Regions from separate parts of the Agromyces neolithicus genome, predicted to be linked through region 2. Evidence: predicted binding sites of a transcription regulator. Region 2 holds the regulator's gene; the other holds the start of a gene.
What was found. Region 2 encodes HrcA, which represses chaperone genes, less so after heat shock. Its sites were predicted from a motif close to TTNGCACTCGNNNNNNNCGAGTGCNAA; they were not measured.
Positions count from the first base shown of each region.

Region 1: the regulator HrcA is predicted to act here: its motif matches at 2,073-2,099, upstream of groL (chaperonin GroEL).

Region 1 is NZ_BAAANJ010000006.1:58,462-65,059, forward strand. It holds gene ABD164_RS09110 (hypothetical protein) at 1-268, opposite strand, end outside; gene groL (chaperonin GroEL) at 408-2,027, opposite strand; gene ABD164_RS09120 (cold-shock protein) at 2,255-2,458, opposite strand; gene ABD164_RS09125 (LytR C-terminal domain-containing protein) at 2,685-3,227, opposite strand; gene ABD164_RS09130 (DUF3263 domain-containing protein) at 3,258-3,554, opposite strand; gene msrB (peptide-methionine (R)-S-oxide reductase MsrB) at 3,765-4,166, shown strand; gene ABD164_RS09140 (nitroreductase family protein) at 4,169-4,717, shown strand; gene ABD164_RS09145 (DMT family transporter) at 4,701-5,762, opposite strand; tRNA gene ABD164_RS09150 (tRNA-Thr) at 5,764-5,836, opposite strand; gene ABD164_RS09155 (DsbA family protein) at 5,914-6,598, opposite strand, start outside.
Region 2 is NZ_BAAANJ010000007.1:130,693-137,290, reverse strand. It holds partial or broken gene ABD164_RS10935 (PhoH family protein) at 1-160, opposite strand, end outside; partial or broken gene ABD164_RS10930 (LAGLIDADG family homing endonuclease) at 434-907, opposite strand; partial or broken gene ABD164_RS10925 (PhoH family protein) at 1,232-1,861, opposite strand; gene ABD164_RS10920 (HIT domain-containing protein) at 1,929-2,291, opposite strand; gene ABD164_RS10915 (16S rRNA (uracil(1498)-N(3))-methyltransferase) at 2,316-3,050, opposite strand; gene dnaJ (molecular chaperone DnaJ) at 3,063-4,163, opposite strand; gene hrcA (heat-inducible transcriptional repressor HrcA) at 4,220-5,242, opposite strand; gene ABD164_RS10900 (DUF4870 domain-containing protein) at 5,436-5,816, shown strand; gene ABD164_RS10895 (DUF4870 domain-containing protein) at 5,918-6,346, shown strand; gene hemW (radical SAM family heme chaperone HemW) at 6,339-6,598, opposite strand, start outside.

The sequences.
Region 1 (6,598 bases), on a different contig from region 2:
TCGTGGCGACGCGCTCCGCGGGCGTGACGAGGGCGATCGGCGCGACGCCGGCACCGACGAATGTCTGCAGTTCGGCCGGGTCGACGAGTTCGTCGCAGCCGACGGCGAACACGGGGGTCGGGCGGTCGACGACCGGCGCCACGGTCTCGGTCGGCGTGGGCGTCGGGGTCGCGACCCCGGTCGGGGCGGGCCCCGCGGTGCACCCCGTCATCAGCACGCCGAAAGCGGCGGCCGCCGCGAGGAGGGCGAAGCGACCCGGTGATGGCATACCGCGAATCTAGTGGTCGGGAATCGTTCTCAGAGGCGGCGCACGATAACGATCGGGCATCGGCGCACGGGTGTCGAACGACGACGATGGGCGCCTCCCGAAGGAGGCGCCCATCGTGTTGGTGCGTGTGCCGCGAGGACTAGAAGTCCATGCCGCCCGTGGGGTCGCCGACGGGGGCCGGCGTCTTCTCGGGCTTGTCGGCGACGACGGCCTCGGTGGTGAGGAAGAGGCCCGCGATCGACGCAGCGTTGAGCAGCGCCGAGCGGGTGACCTTCACCGGGTCGTTGATGCCCGCAGCGAGCATGTCGACGTACTCGCCGGTCGCGGCGTTGAGGCCCTGGCCGACCGGGAGGTTGCGCACCTTGTCGGCGACGACGCCGGGCTCGAGACCTGCGTTGAGGGCGATCTGCTTGAGCGGCGAGTCGATCGCGACGCGAACGATGTTCGCGCCGGTCGCCTCGTCGCCCGTGAGCTCGAGCTTCTCGAAGGCGGTCTTGCCGGCCTGGATGAGGGCGACGCCACCACCGGCGACGATGCCCTCTTCGACGGCTGCCTTCGCGTTGCGAACCGCGTCTTCGATGCGGTGCTTGCGCTCCTTGAGCTCGACCTCGGTCGCCGCACCCGCCTTGATGACGGCGACGCCGCCCGCGAGCTTGGCGAGACGCTCCTGCAGCTTCTCGCGGTCGTAGTCGGAGTCGGTGTTGTCGATCTCCTTGCGGATCTGCGAGACGCGGCCGGCGATGGCCTCTTCGTCGCCGCCACCCTCGACGATGGTCGTCTCGTCCTTGGTGATGATGACCTTGCGAGCCGTGCCGAGCAGGTCGAGCGTGACGTTCTCGAGCTTGAGGCCGACCTCTTCGGAGATGACCTGACCGCCCGTGAGGGTCGCGATGTCCTGCAGCTGCGCCTTGCGACGGTCGCCGAAGCCGGGAGCCTTGACGGCGACCGACTTGAAGATGCCGCGGATCTTGTTGACGATCAGGGTGGCGAGCGCCTCGCCGTCGACGTCTTCGGCGATGATGAGCAGCTGCTTGCCGGTCTGGATCACCTTGTCGACGATGGGGAGCAGGTCCTTGATGTTCGAGACCTTGCTGTTGACGATCAGGATGTAGGGGTCTTCGAAGACAGCCTCCTGACGGTCGGGGTCGGTCACGAAGTACGCCGACAGGTAGCCCTTGTCGAAGCGCATGCCCTCGGTGAGCTCGAGCTCGGTGCCGAACGTGTTCGACTCCTCGACCGTGACGACGCCCTCTTTGCCGACCTTGTCGATGGCCTCGGCGATGAGCGCACCGATCTGCTCGTCGGCGGCCGAGATCGACGCGGTCGCGGCGATCTCTTCCTTCGTCTCGACATCCTTCGCGTTCGCGAGGAGCTCGGTCTCGACGGCCGCGACGGCCTTCTCGATGCCGCGCTTGAGCGAGATGGGGTCGGCGCCTGCGGCGACGTTGCGAAGGCCCTCGCGCACGAGCGCCTGGGCGAGCACGACCGAGGTCGTGGTGCCGTCACCGGCGACGTCGTCGGTCTTCTTGGCGACCTCCTTGACCAGCTCGGCGCCGATCTTCTCGTACGGGTCGTCGAGCTCGATCTCCTTGGCGATGGACACACCGTCGTTCGTGATCGTGGGCGCGCCCCACTTCTTCTCGAGCACGACGTTGCGTCCGCGCGGGCCGAGGGTCACCTTGACCGCATCGGCGAGCGTGTTGAGGCCACGCTCGAGGCCGCGGCGGGCCTCCTCGTTGAAAGCAATGATCTTTGCCATGTGTGTTTCTCGTCCTTTCCCGGACGTCTTCAAAGATTCGTAGATTTAGCACTCAAAACGAGTGAGTGCTAAGACGATTCTGGCACTCTCCCGGCACGAGTGCAAGCGAGCATGACGCACGGCGCCCGAGACGGGCGAACCTGCGGCCGGCACGCGAACCCGGATCCCGACGGAAAACGACGAACGCGCGGCCGGTCGACGGCCGCGCGTTCGGATGTCGTTCGGGATCAGGCGGGACGGACGCCCTCGGCCTGTGGGCCCTTCGAGCCCGCGCCGACCTCGAACACGACCTGCTGCCCCTCTTCGAGCACCTTGTATCCGGCCATGTCGATGGCGGAGTAGTGCACGAAGACGTCTTGGCCGCCCTCGTCGACGGTGATGAAACCGTACCCCTTTTCAGCGTTGAACCACTTGACGGTTCCGTTCGCCATGCGTTGCTCCCATGTTGCTGTGTGTGGATCAGCACGTGCCTGTCGCCTGTACCGGGCCCCTGGGTCGTGCTGACGCGGCGCCGAGGGTGGCGTGGCGTGACACGGGATTCGAGCGGCCAATTCCAGATACTAACGACGTGACACGCGGGCACAAGGGGCTCGACGCAACGAATGATCGCAGAATGGCAACGATTCCGCACTGGACGAGCGCATCGATCGCCGGCGGTCAGCCGGCGATGCTCGCGGCGTAGTCGGAACCGAGCACGACGACGAGCGGGGTGCCCGTCGCCGCAAACTGCTCGGAGAGCCGCACGTCGGCCTCGGGCAGCAACTGGGCGACGCCGCGCGCAGCACCCTCGAGGTCGGCAGTGGCGTAGTAGACCACGGTCTCGGTCAGGTCGCTCGTGCTCGCGTTCGCGGTCGCCCCCACAGTCACCCCTCCGGCCGTGAGCAGCTCGGCGGCGTTCGCGGCGAGCCCAGACGTCGTGGTGCCGTTCAGCACCGTCACCGGTACTTCGGGCGCGAGCGTCGGCGCCGCGGTGACCACCGGCGAGGGAGTCGGGGTCGCGGTGGGCGCGGCGAAGTTCAGGCGATCGTTCAGCAACATGACCGCGCCGATGCCGACCGCCACGAGCACGACGGTCGCGAGCGCCGCCCAGCCGAATGCGATCCACTTGGCGCCACGGCGCGCGGGAGCACGGTGCGCGCCGACTCGATCGATGCCGTGCGGGATCGAGTCGAATCGATCGCGGGGGAACTTCTGCGCCATGTGTCCAGGTATCAGGGGTCGGGGCCGCGCTCAGTCGAGCGATCGGCCGAGCGAGAGGGAACGCCGGCTGCGGGCCTCCGCGCGTGCCGAACGCATGCGCTGCAGGCGTTTGACGAGCATCGGATCGTGCCGGAGGGCGGCCGGCGAGTCGATGAGCTCGCCGAGTATCCGATAGTAGCGGGTCGCTGAGATGCCGAACTCGTTGCGGATCGCCTCAGCCTTGCGCGCGGGCTGCTTCCAGGCTCGCGCCTCGAATGCGAGCACGTGCCGCTGCCGCTCGTCGAGGCCTGCGTCGTCGGGCCGGTCGGGTACGCGCTCTGCGCCCATGTCCACCTCCCGTTGCGGCCGCGCGATGACGCACGTCCTGTGCTGCACATCCTAGGCACCGCAGCCCGAGTGCATGCCGAGCAGCCGCGGCGTGTGCCACCGGCGGAACACGGGGCATCGGTCGTGCGTTGCAGTCGACGTACGAATCCGCAACCTCGCCGCCGACCTGCGACGATGGAAGACGAGATCCCATTCCCCGAGAGGATGCGCATGTCCTACAGCGTGAAGAAGAGCGACGGCGAGTGGCGTGCCGAACTCGAGCCCGAGCAGTACGCGGTACTGCGGGAGGCCGCCACTGAGCGCCCCTGGACGGGCGAACTCCTCGACGAGGAGCGCGCCGGTGTCTACACGTGCGCGGCGTGCAACGCCGAACTGTTCACGAGCGGCACGAAGTTCGATTCCGGCTGCGGCTGGCCGAGCTTCTACGAGTCGGTTCGTCCCGAGGCCGTCGAGCTGATCGAAGACACGACGCTCGGCATGGTGCGCACCGAGGTGCGCTGCGCCGCGTGCGGCTCGCACCTCGGTCACGTGTTCCCCGACGGGTTCGGCACGCCCACCGGCGATCGCTACTGCATGAACTCGCTCGCCCTCGGCTTCACCGCCGAGTCCTGAGCGTGGCGTCGGTGCGCGAAGCGGCGCTCGCGCGACGCTCAGCGTCGAAGGTCACGGATGCCGCTCCCGACGACGCGACGATCATCGGGTTGCTCGCAGCGGCCGAACGAGTGCCCGACCACGCGGCGCTGCGCCCGTGGCGCGTGATCGCGCTGCGCGGCGCTGCACGCTCGCGTCTCGGCGCGGCGCTTGCCGAAGCATCCGGCCTGTCGGGCGATGCGGCGGCGAAGCTCGCCGCGAAACCCGAACGCGCGCCCCTGCTGCTCGCGATCGTCGCGACGATCACTGCGCACCCGAAGGTGCCCGAGTGGGAGCAGGACGCCGCGGCGGCCGGCGTCGCCCACCTGCTGAACCTGCTGCTCGACGACGCCGGGTGGGGCGTGATGTGGCGCACCGGGCCGTACACGCGGCATCCGCTCGTGGCCGACATGCACGGGCTCGGCCCGAACGAGCACCTGCTCGGCTGGCTGTACGTCGGAGGGGTGCCCGAGCCGACGCGCGTACCGCGCGCCACGCGGCCGCTCACGCCGAACTTCAGCTCGTTCGACTGACGGCCACGCCGTCGGCGTGCGGGTCGGCGACGTGCTTGTGCTTCGTCCACCGGATCGACGCGACGACCACCGCGACGACGGCGAGCACGGTGCCGCCGATCGTCGCGAGGTCGATGGGAACGTCTGAGGTCGGCAGCAGCAGGTCGAGGGCGAGCGCGGTCGCGAGCTGACCGGCGACGCCGCAGAGGGCGAGCAGCAGCACGCCCACGACCCGCACGAGCACTGCTGTGCCCGCGATGAACACGCAGCCGATCGCACCGCCGAGGTACAGCCACGGTTCGGCGGGCAGCGACGACGGCCAGCCCGCGATGGCGGCGTGCACGACCACGACGATGGCGAGCGCCGCGCTGCCCACGGCGAAGTTGAAGAGCGTCGCGGTGAACGCGCTGCCGGCCTCGACCTTCACCCTTCCGTTCACCGCCTGCTGCCACGCGGCGCCGACCCCCGCGACGAACGGAAGCAGCATGAGCAGCAGCGGCACATCGTGCGGGAGCTGGGCCGAGACTGCCCAGGTGATGGCCGCCACCGCGAGCACGGCTCCGATGACGCGCATGGTCGTGAGCGGGCGACGCCCGCCGGGCCCGAGCCCGATGACGTCGAAGACGATGCCTCCGATCGTTTGACCCGCGACGATCGCCACGGTGAACAGCGCGACGCCGAGCACGCCCGCCGACAGGCCCTGCGTCGTGACGAACCAGGCGCCCGCGAGACCCCCGAGCAGCATCCACCACACGATGCGGCCGGTTCGCAGTCCGTCGCGAACCTTCGCGAAGCCCGCGCGGCCGGGTCGCCAGAACATCAGTACGACGAGCAGAATCACGAGGCCGGAGCCGAATGAGATCAGCGCCGCGGTGTAGGGGTCGTCGATGGCCGCGGCGAGCTCGCCGTTCACCCGCGACTGCAGGGCCACACCGCCGCCGAAGACGACGGCGAGCACGATCGCCACCCACATCGGGATGCGCGATCGCTCGGCGTGGGCGTGGCGGTGTGGTTCTCCCGAGCCCGGCGCCTGCGGCGCGGCGTCGGTGGTCGGCTGTTCTGTCAAGAGCCGGCTATGGGACTCGAACCCACAACCCCCGCTTTACAAGAGCGGTGCGCTACCAATTGCGCCAAGCCGGCATGCGTGCCCCGGTCATCTTACCGGGCTCGCGCGCACCGACCTCCGGCGGCAGCAGGAGGCGGTGACGCAGGCGAGGCTACGGCGCCGGGGTCGGCGTCGGGGTCGGCGTGGCGTTCGACTCGGAGAAGGTCTCGCCCGTGGCCTGCAGCACGAACGACTGGAACTCGGCCGGGTCGGTGAGCGAGCCGACGTACTGCTTGCCGTTCACGAGCACGGTGGGCGTGCCGGTGATCGAGGCGAGGTCGGAGTTGGGCACCGGCTGGGTGAGCGCACGGTTGGTCGCGTCCTGCACCCAGCGGTGGAACTGCTCGTCGTCGATGCACTTCTCGATCGTCGACAACGACGAGACGCCGGCCTGCTTCGCAAGCGCCGTGATCTCGTCGTTCGAGAGCCCCTCGGAGCCCTCTTCGGGCTGGTTCTCGAACATCAGGTCGTGGAAGTCGAGGAACGTTGCCGGCGACGTGTCGGCTACGCAGGCCGCCGCGTTCGCGGCGCGCAGCGAATACTGCGTGCCTGCCGACTTGTTGGTCAGGATCGCCAAGGGGTGCACCTCGAGGGTCGCAGCCCCTTCTTCGAGCATCGCGCGGATGGACTCTGCGTTGGTCGCCTCGAAGTCGCCGCAGAACGGGCAGAGGTAGTCGACGTACGTGACGATGTTCGCCACGGTGCCGCTGTCGTCGGGCACGGTCGGCGTGGGCGTCTCACCGGCGTCGAGCGCGGGCGTCTCGACGGGGGTGATGACCCCCTCGCCACCCGTGAGC
Region 2 (6,598 bases):
CGAGCCGCAGGCCGCTCGCTCCACTGGGCAGGTCGATCTGGGTGATGTCGCCGGTGACGACCATCTTCGAGCCGAACCCGAGCCGGGTCAGGAACATCTTCATCTGCTCGGGTGTGGTGTTCTGGGCTTCGTCGAGCACGACGAACGAGTCGTTCAGGGTGTTGTGGGTCACCAGGTAATCGTCGGTGACGTACAGCGAGTCTTCGGCCGCAACTTGAATGCACACGGTCTCCGCCTCCCCGAGTGGCACGATCTCGTCGATATAGCGCTGCGGTCGGCCCGCCTCGGTTGAAGCGTAGAGTTCTCGTTTGCGAGTCAACCGGAACGGCTCCACCCCTGCCGGCAAACGGATGTCCAGCACGTACGCGTCATGACGGTAGGGCACCGCGCGTCCGTTTGCGTGCCCCGGCGTCCGCCCGGCGGCCTGCCGTGTTCTCCAGTAGACGATTCCGCCCAACGAACGGACAAGCTGCACAACGTCATCGCGCAGCCTGGGCGAGGTCGTCGAGTACTGCGCGCGACAGGTGCGTCCGCGCTGCACCACCGGTCCACCGTCGGTGTCGAGAAGGCCCTGCAGAACCGCGAGCCGAACGTCGTCGGAGTTGATGAGGTAATCCGCCGGAATGAACTTCGTCGCCGACGTCGCCCCGTCGAGACCGAGTTCGCGGATGGCGGCAGTCACGGGATTCGCCACGATCACGCCGCCGCGTGCGCCATCCGTGCGCTTCAGCACATAGTCGTACCGATCCTTGTGGGTCACGGTGACGCCCGGAAGGCAGGCTTGCAGGCGGTCCACCAGCTCAAGATCGGCCGTGCTGAATGTCGGCGTGGTCTGGCACGTGATGGAGCCGTCGCCGAGCAACAGCCCGAGCGCGTATGGATCGAGCGGAACCGCTCGCGTCGGCATCTGCACAGGTTGCACGATCGGCAACTCGAACCGGTGGAAGTGGCTCTGACGGAGGCGACCGATCATATCCGTCGTCTGCACGACGCGTGACTTTCCACGCCTCTTGTCATCCCGCGTCGTCACGGTCCACAGATGCTCACCGCAGCAGCGTGTCGACGCGCCGTCCTGGGTTGTGACGCGGTATATGGGCTTGCGCCCCTGTGGAAACACCCCGAGCACAGGCGTCGGCTCGCCATTCGCACCGATCACGAGATCGCCGACCTCCAGCGACCCGATCGCGACGAATCCATCTGGCGTGAGCACTTGTGCATCGAGCGGTTGCGCGCGACCACGCATATACGCCAGCGGGGCGACCTCGACGGTGCCCGAGGCGAGCAGCTTCGGCACGAGCTCGGGGTCCATCATCTCGTTGAGCGCATCGTACAGCGGCCGCAGGTACGGGTCGATCTTGTCGGTGAGGGTGCCCGGCAGGAACCCGAGTCGCTCGCCCGCCTCGACGGCCGGGCGCGTCAAGATGATGCGGCTCACCTCTTTGCGCTGCAGCGCCTGCACCGCCTTGGCCATGGCGAGGTAGGTCTTGCCGGTGCCGGCAGGGCCGATGCCGAAGACGATGGTGAACTCGTCGATGGCGTCGACATAGGCGCGCTGGCCCTCGGTCTTCGGCCTGATGGACTTGCCACGGCTCGAGACGATGACCTGCCCGAGCAGTTCTGACGGCTTCGCATTGGGATCGGCTTCGAGCATGCGTGCCGAGCTCCTCACTTCGGTTGGGGTCGGATCTTGGCCCGAGCGCACGAGCTCGAGCAGTTCTTCGATGAGCCGGCGCACCCGCAGTCGCGACTCGGCGTCGCCGCGGATCGCGATCTCGTTGCTGCGCACATGCACCTCGACACCGGGATACTCGTGCTGGATCGACGTCAGCAGCCGATCTTGCGGGCCGAGCAGGCGCACCATGGCGATGCCGTCGATGCGCAGTAGCTCTTCGTCGACGGCGGCCGACTCGGAGGATGGGCCGAGCTGCTCAGGCTCGGCCAAGCGTGGCCTCCTCGAGACCGCCGGCCAACACGTGCGCGTGCACGTGGAAGATGGTCTGCCCTGCGCTCTCACCGGTGTTGAACACGAGCCGGAACTGCCCGTCGGCCAGTTCTGACGCGACCGACCGGGCCACTGCGACGAGTTCGGCGAGCAGCGCCGGGTCACCCGACGCGAGCTCGACGACATCGCGGTACTCGCCGGTCTTGGTGGTGACCACGACGTGCACGGGCGCCTTCGGCGCGATGTCGTGGAAGGCGATCACACGGTCGGTCTCGGCGACGATGCGCGCGGGGATCTCATGAGCGGCGATGCGCTCGAAGAGGGTCGGCTCGGCGCTGGATGAGGTCATGTCACCATCGTAGCGAGGGATGTCTCACCACCGCCCGAGCCGCGCGTTCAGCACGGCGATCGCCGCTGGGCCCGCCGTCGAGGTGCGAAGCACTGATGCCCCGAGGCGAACCGGTTCGGCACCGGCGGCGATGAGGCGCTCGAGCTCGGCGGGCGCGATACCGCCCTCGGGGCCGACGACGAGCGCGAGGTCGCGCCCGTCGGGCTCGAGATCGGTCAGCGCGGTCGTCGCGGTCGGCTCGAGCAGGAGCATCCGCACGCCTGCCAGGCGATCGGGCAACTCGGCGGTCGTCGCCAGCGACCCCACCGGCGGCAGCCATGCGCGGATCGACTGCTTGACCGCCTCGCGCACGATCGCGGCCCAGCGCAGCCGGCCCTTCTCGGCCTTCGGGCCCTCCCACCGCGAGACCGAGCGGGCGGAGGCCCACGGCACGATCGCATCGACGCCGATCTCGGTGGCCGCCTGCACCGCGAGCTCGTCGCGGTCGCCCTTCGCGAGCGCCTGCACGAGCGTGATGCGCGGCGACGGCGGTTCTTCGACGAACACCTCGTCGGCCTCGATCGCGAGCCGCTTCGGCCCCGTCTCGGTGACCGTGCCGCGCACGAGCACGCCGCGGCCGTCGCCGATCGAGACCCGCTCGCCCGGGCGGATGCGCGAGACCGTCACCGCGTGGCGCGCCTCGTCGCCCGTGAGCTCGACGGCGGCACCGGGCGCGAGCGCGGCGAGGTCGAGCGACTCGTCGAGGTAGAGGTGGCTCATCGCGACGCCGTGCTACCCGAGGAACCGATCGCGCAGGCGCGCGAAGATGCCCTGCTGGAAGTGGCTGAGCTCGGGCGCCGGCGACTTCTTCGACGACGCGAACTGCTGCATGAGGTCACGCTCTTTCGACGAGAGCTTGGTGGGGGTGACCACCTGCACGCCGATCTTCAGGTCGCCGCGCCCGGTGCCGCGCAGCCTCGTGACGCCCCGCTCGCGCACCGTGAGGATCTCGCCGCTCTGCACGCCCGGGCGCACCTCGACCGCGACGTCGCCGTCGAGCGCGGGGATCGTCGCCGTCGTGCCGAGCACCGCGTCGGTCATGGCGACCTCGAGCGTCGCGAGCAGGTCGTCGCCGTTGCGGCTGAACACCTCGTGGTTCTTGACCTTGATCTCGAGGTAGAGGTCGCCGTTCGGGCCACCTGCGGGGCCCGCCTCGCCGGAGCCCGGCATCTGCAGGCGCACGCCCGTGTCGACGCCTGCGGGGATGTCGACGGGGACCGTGCGGCGTGCGCGCACGCGGCCTTGGCCCTGGCATGTGATGCACGGGGTGGCGATGATGGTGCCGTAGCCGCGGCAGGTGCCGCACGGGGTCGAGGTCATGACGTTGCCGAGCAGTGATCGCACCGAGCGCTGGATCGAGCCCGTGCCGCGGCAGATGTCGCAGGTCACCGGTGAGGTGCCGGGCTGGCAGCACGAACCCTGGCAGGTGTCGCACCGCACCGCGGTGTCGACCTCGATGTCGCGGTGCGTGCCGAAGATCACCTCGTCGAGGCCGACCTCGACCCGGATGAGCGCGTCTTGGCCTCGCTCGCGACGCGACTTCGGGCCGCGGGTCTGCTGCCCTGCTCCGAAGAACGTCTCGAAGATGTCGCCGAACCCGCCGAACCCCTGGCCGCCGAACCCGCCCTGGCCTCCGCCGAGGTCGTACTGCTGGCGCTGCTTCGCGTCGGAGAGCACGTCGTAGGCGTGCGTGACCTCTTTGAAGCGCTCGGATGCCTCGGCCCCCGGATTCACGTCGGGGTGGAGTTCGCGGGCGAGGCGACGGTACGCCTTCTTGATCTCGTCGGGGGTGGCGTCGCGTGAGACGCCGAGGACCTCGTAGTGGTCGGCCACGGAGGGCTTGTCCTTTCGGTTGCCGGATGCCGGTCGGGTTGCGACGGGCGGCTGAGTCAGCTCTCGCCGAGGGTGCGGGAGAGGTAGCGGGCCACGGCGCGTACCGCGGCCATGCTGTTCGAGTAGTCCATGCGTGTGGGGCCGACGATGCCCAGTCGCGAGATGTCGCGCCCCGGGATCTCGAAGGCGCTCGACACGATCGAGGTCTCGCCGAGGCCGAACGCGGCGTTCTCGCGCCCGATGCGCACGGCGACCGCATGCTCGTCGGTCGCCATCTCGCCGAAGAGCTTCAGCAGCACGACCTGCTCTTCGATGGCCTCGATGACGCCGAGGATCGATCCGGCGAAGTCCTGCTCGGTGCGCACGAGGTTGGCGGCACCCGCGACGACCAGACGGTCGGTGCGCTGCACCTGCGCCTGCTCGGCGAGCGTGGCCGCGAGGGTGTGCAGCAGTGCGGCGTGCCGGCGGTCGGCCGCGTCGATCTCACCCGAGAGCAATGCCACGGCGTCGATCATGGTCGAGCCGGTGACCAGGTCGTTCAGCCGGATGCGCAGCTCGGCGAGCGTCTCGTCGTCGACGGGATGGTCGAGCTCGGCGAGTCGCTGTTCGACCTGGCCGGAGTCGGCGATGAGGATGCACAGCACGCGGGTCGGAGCGAGCGAGACGAGTTCGACGTGTCGCACCCGGGCGCTCGAGAAGGTCGGGTACTGCACGACGGCGAGTTGCTTGGTGAGCTGGGCGATCAGCCGCACGGTGCGTGCGAGCAGTTCGTCGAGGTCGCTGGATTCGCCGAGGAACGTCTCGATGGCGTGCCGCTGCGCCGCGGTGAGCGGGCGCACGTCGGTGAGCCGGTCGACGAACACCCGGTAGCCCTTGTCGGTGGGGATTCGACCTGACGAGGTGTGGGGCGCTGCGATGAGCTCTTCTTCCTCGAGCAGCGCCATGTCGTTGCGGATGGTCGCTGCGGAGACGCCGAACGCGTGTCGTTCGACGATCGTCTTCGAGCCGACCGGCTCCCGCGACGCGACGTAGTCCTGCACAATGGCGCGGAGCACTGCGAGGCTGCGTTCGGAGACCATGTCCCTCGCTTCCCGTGCCGCGCTTAGCACTCGACTTGACTGACTGCTAATCATATCGTGACAACTCTCGGTATCGGCCGTTGCCACCCGAGAGTCGGCGACGCTAGCGTATGCATGATCCGCGAGTCTCGCTGCCCTCCCCGTTCACGGCAGCTGCGGTTCATTCGAGAACCCCTCCCCGAAAGGCACGAACATGACCGACCCGAATGCCCAGAACCCCGACGCCGGTCGCCCGCCCGCCGCAGGCGCCCCCCTCTCTCATGAACAAGACGTGCAGTGGGGCTCGTTCGCCCACCTCGGCGGTGTGCTCGGTTTTCTGCCGTCGCTGATCATCTGGCTCGTGTTCAAGGACCGCGGTTCGTTCACCGACACCGAGGCGAAAGAGGCGCTCAACTTCCAGATCACGATCGCGTTCGGCTACGTGCTCTCGTTCATCCTGCTCTTCGTCGCCATCGGCGCGCTGCTGTGGTGGGCGTTCTGGATCGTCAGCGTCGTGTTCTCGATCATCGCGTTCCTGCGCGCGAAAGACGGCAACCACTACCGCTACCCCTTCGCGATCCGCCTCATCAAGTAGTCCGCTCCGGCCGCGCCCCGGGATTCCATCGCCGGGCGCGGCCGTCTGTGCCAGCATGAAGTCAACAGCTCGCCCACGGGCGACGACACCAAGGAGCCATCATGTCCGACGCACCTCCTCCTCCCCCGCCGCCGCAGGATCCGAATCAGCCGCCGCAGAACCCCTACCAGCAGCAGCCGCAGAATCCCTACCAGCAGCCGCAGCAGCTGAGCCCGGCCGATGAGAAGCTCTGGGCCACGCTCATCAATGTGGGCGGCATCTTCTTCTACTTCGTGCCGGCCCTCATCGGCTACCTGCTCCTGAAAGACAAGGGGCCGTTCGTGCGGGCGCACACCGCGACCGCGTTGAACTTCCAGATCACGATCGCCATCGCACTCGTGGTGAGCTACGCGCTGATCGCCGTCTTCATCGGCATCCTGCTCGTGATCGCGGTCGAGGTCGTCAAGATCGTCTTCAGCATCATCGCCGCGGTCAAGGCCAACCAGGGCCAGCCCTACACCTACCCGCTCTCGATCAAGTTCGTCAGCTGACGGTCGAGCCGTCGAGTAGGCGCCGCACCACGGCGTCGGCGAGCAGCCGCCCTTTTCGCGTGAGCACCAACTCACCCGAGAGGGCGGCTTTCGCGTCGACGAGCTCGTCGGCGATCAGGCCCGCCACGGCGTGACGCCCGCCCGCGTGCAGCGATTCGACGGCGATGCCCTCGCGAATGCGGGTGAGCAGCAGCACGCGCTCGATCTCGCGGGTCGGCGCATCGAGCACCTCGCGACCGACCGCGGGTGAGA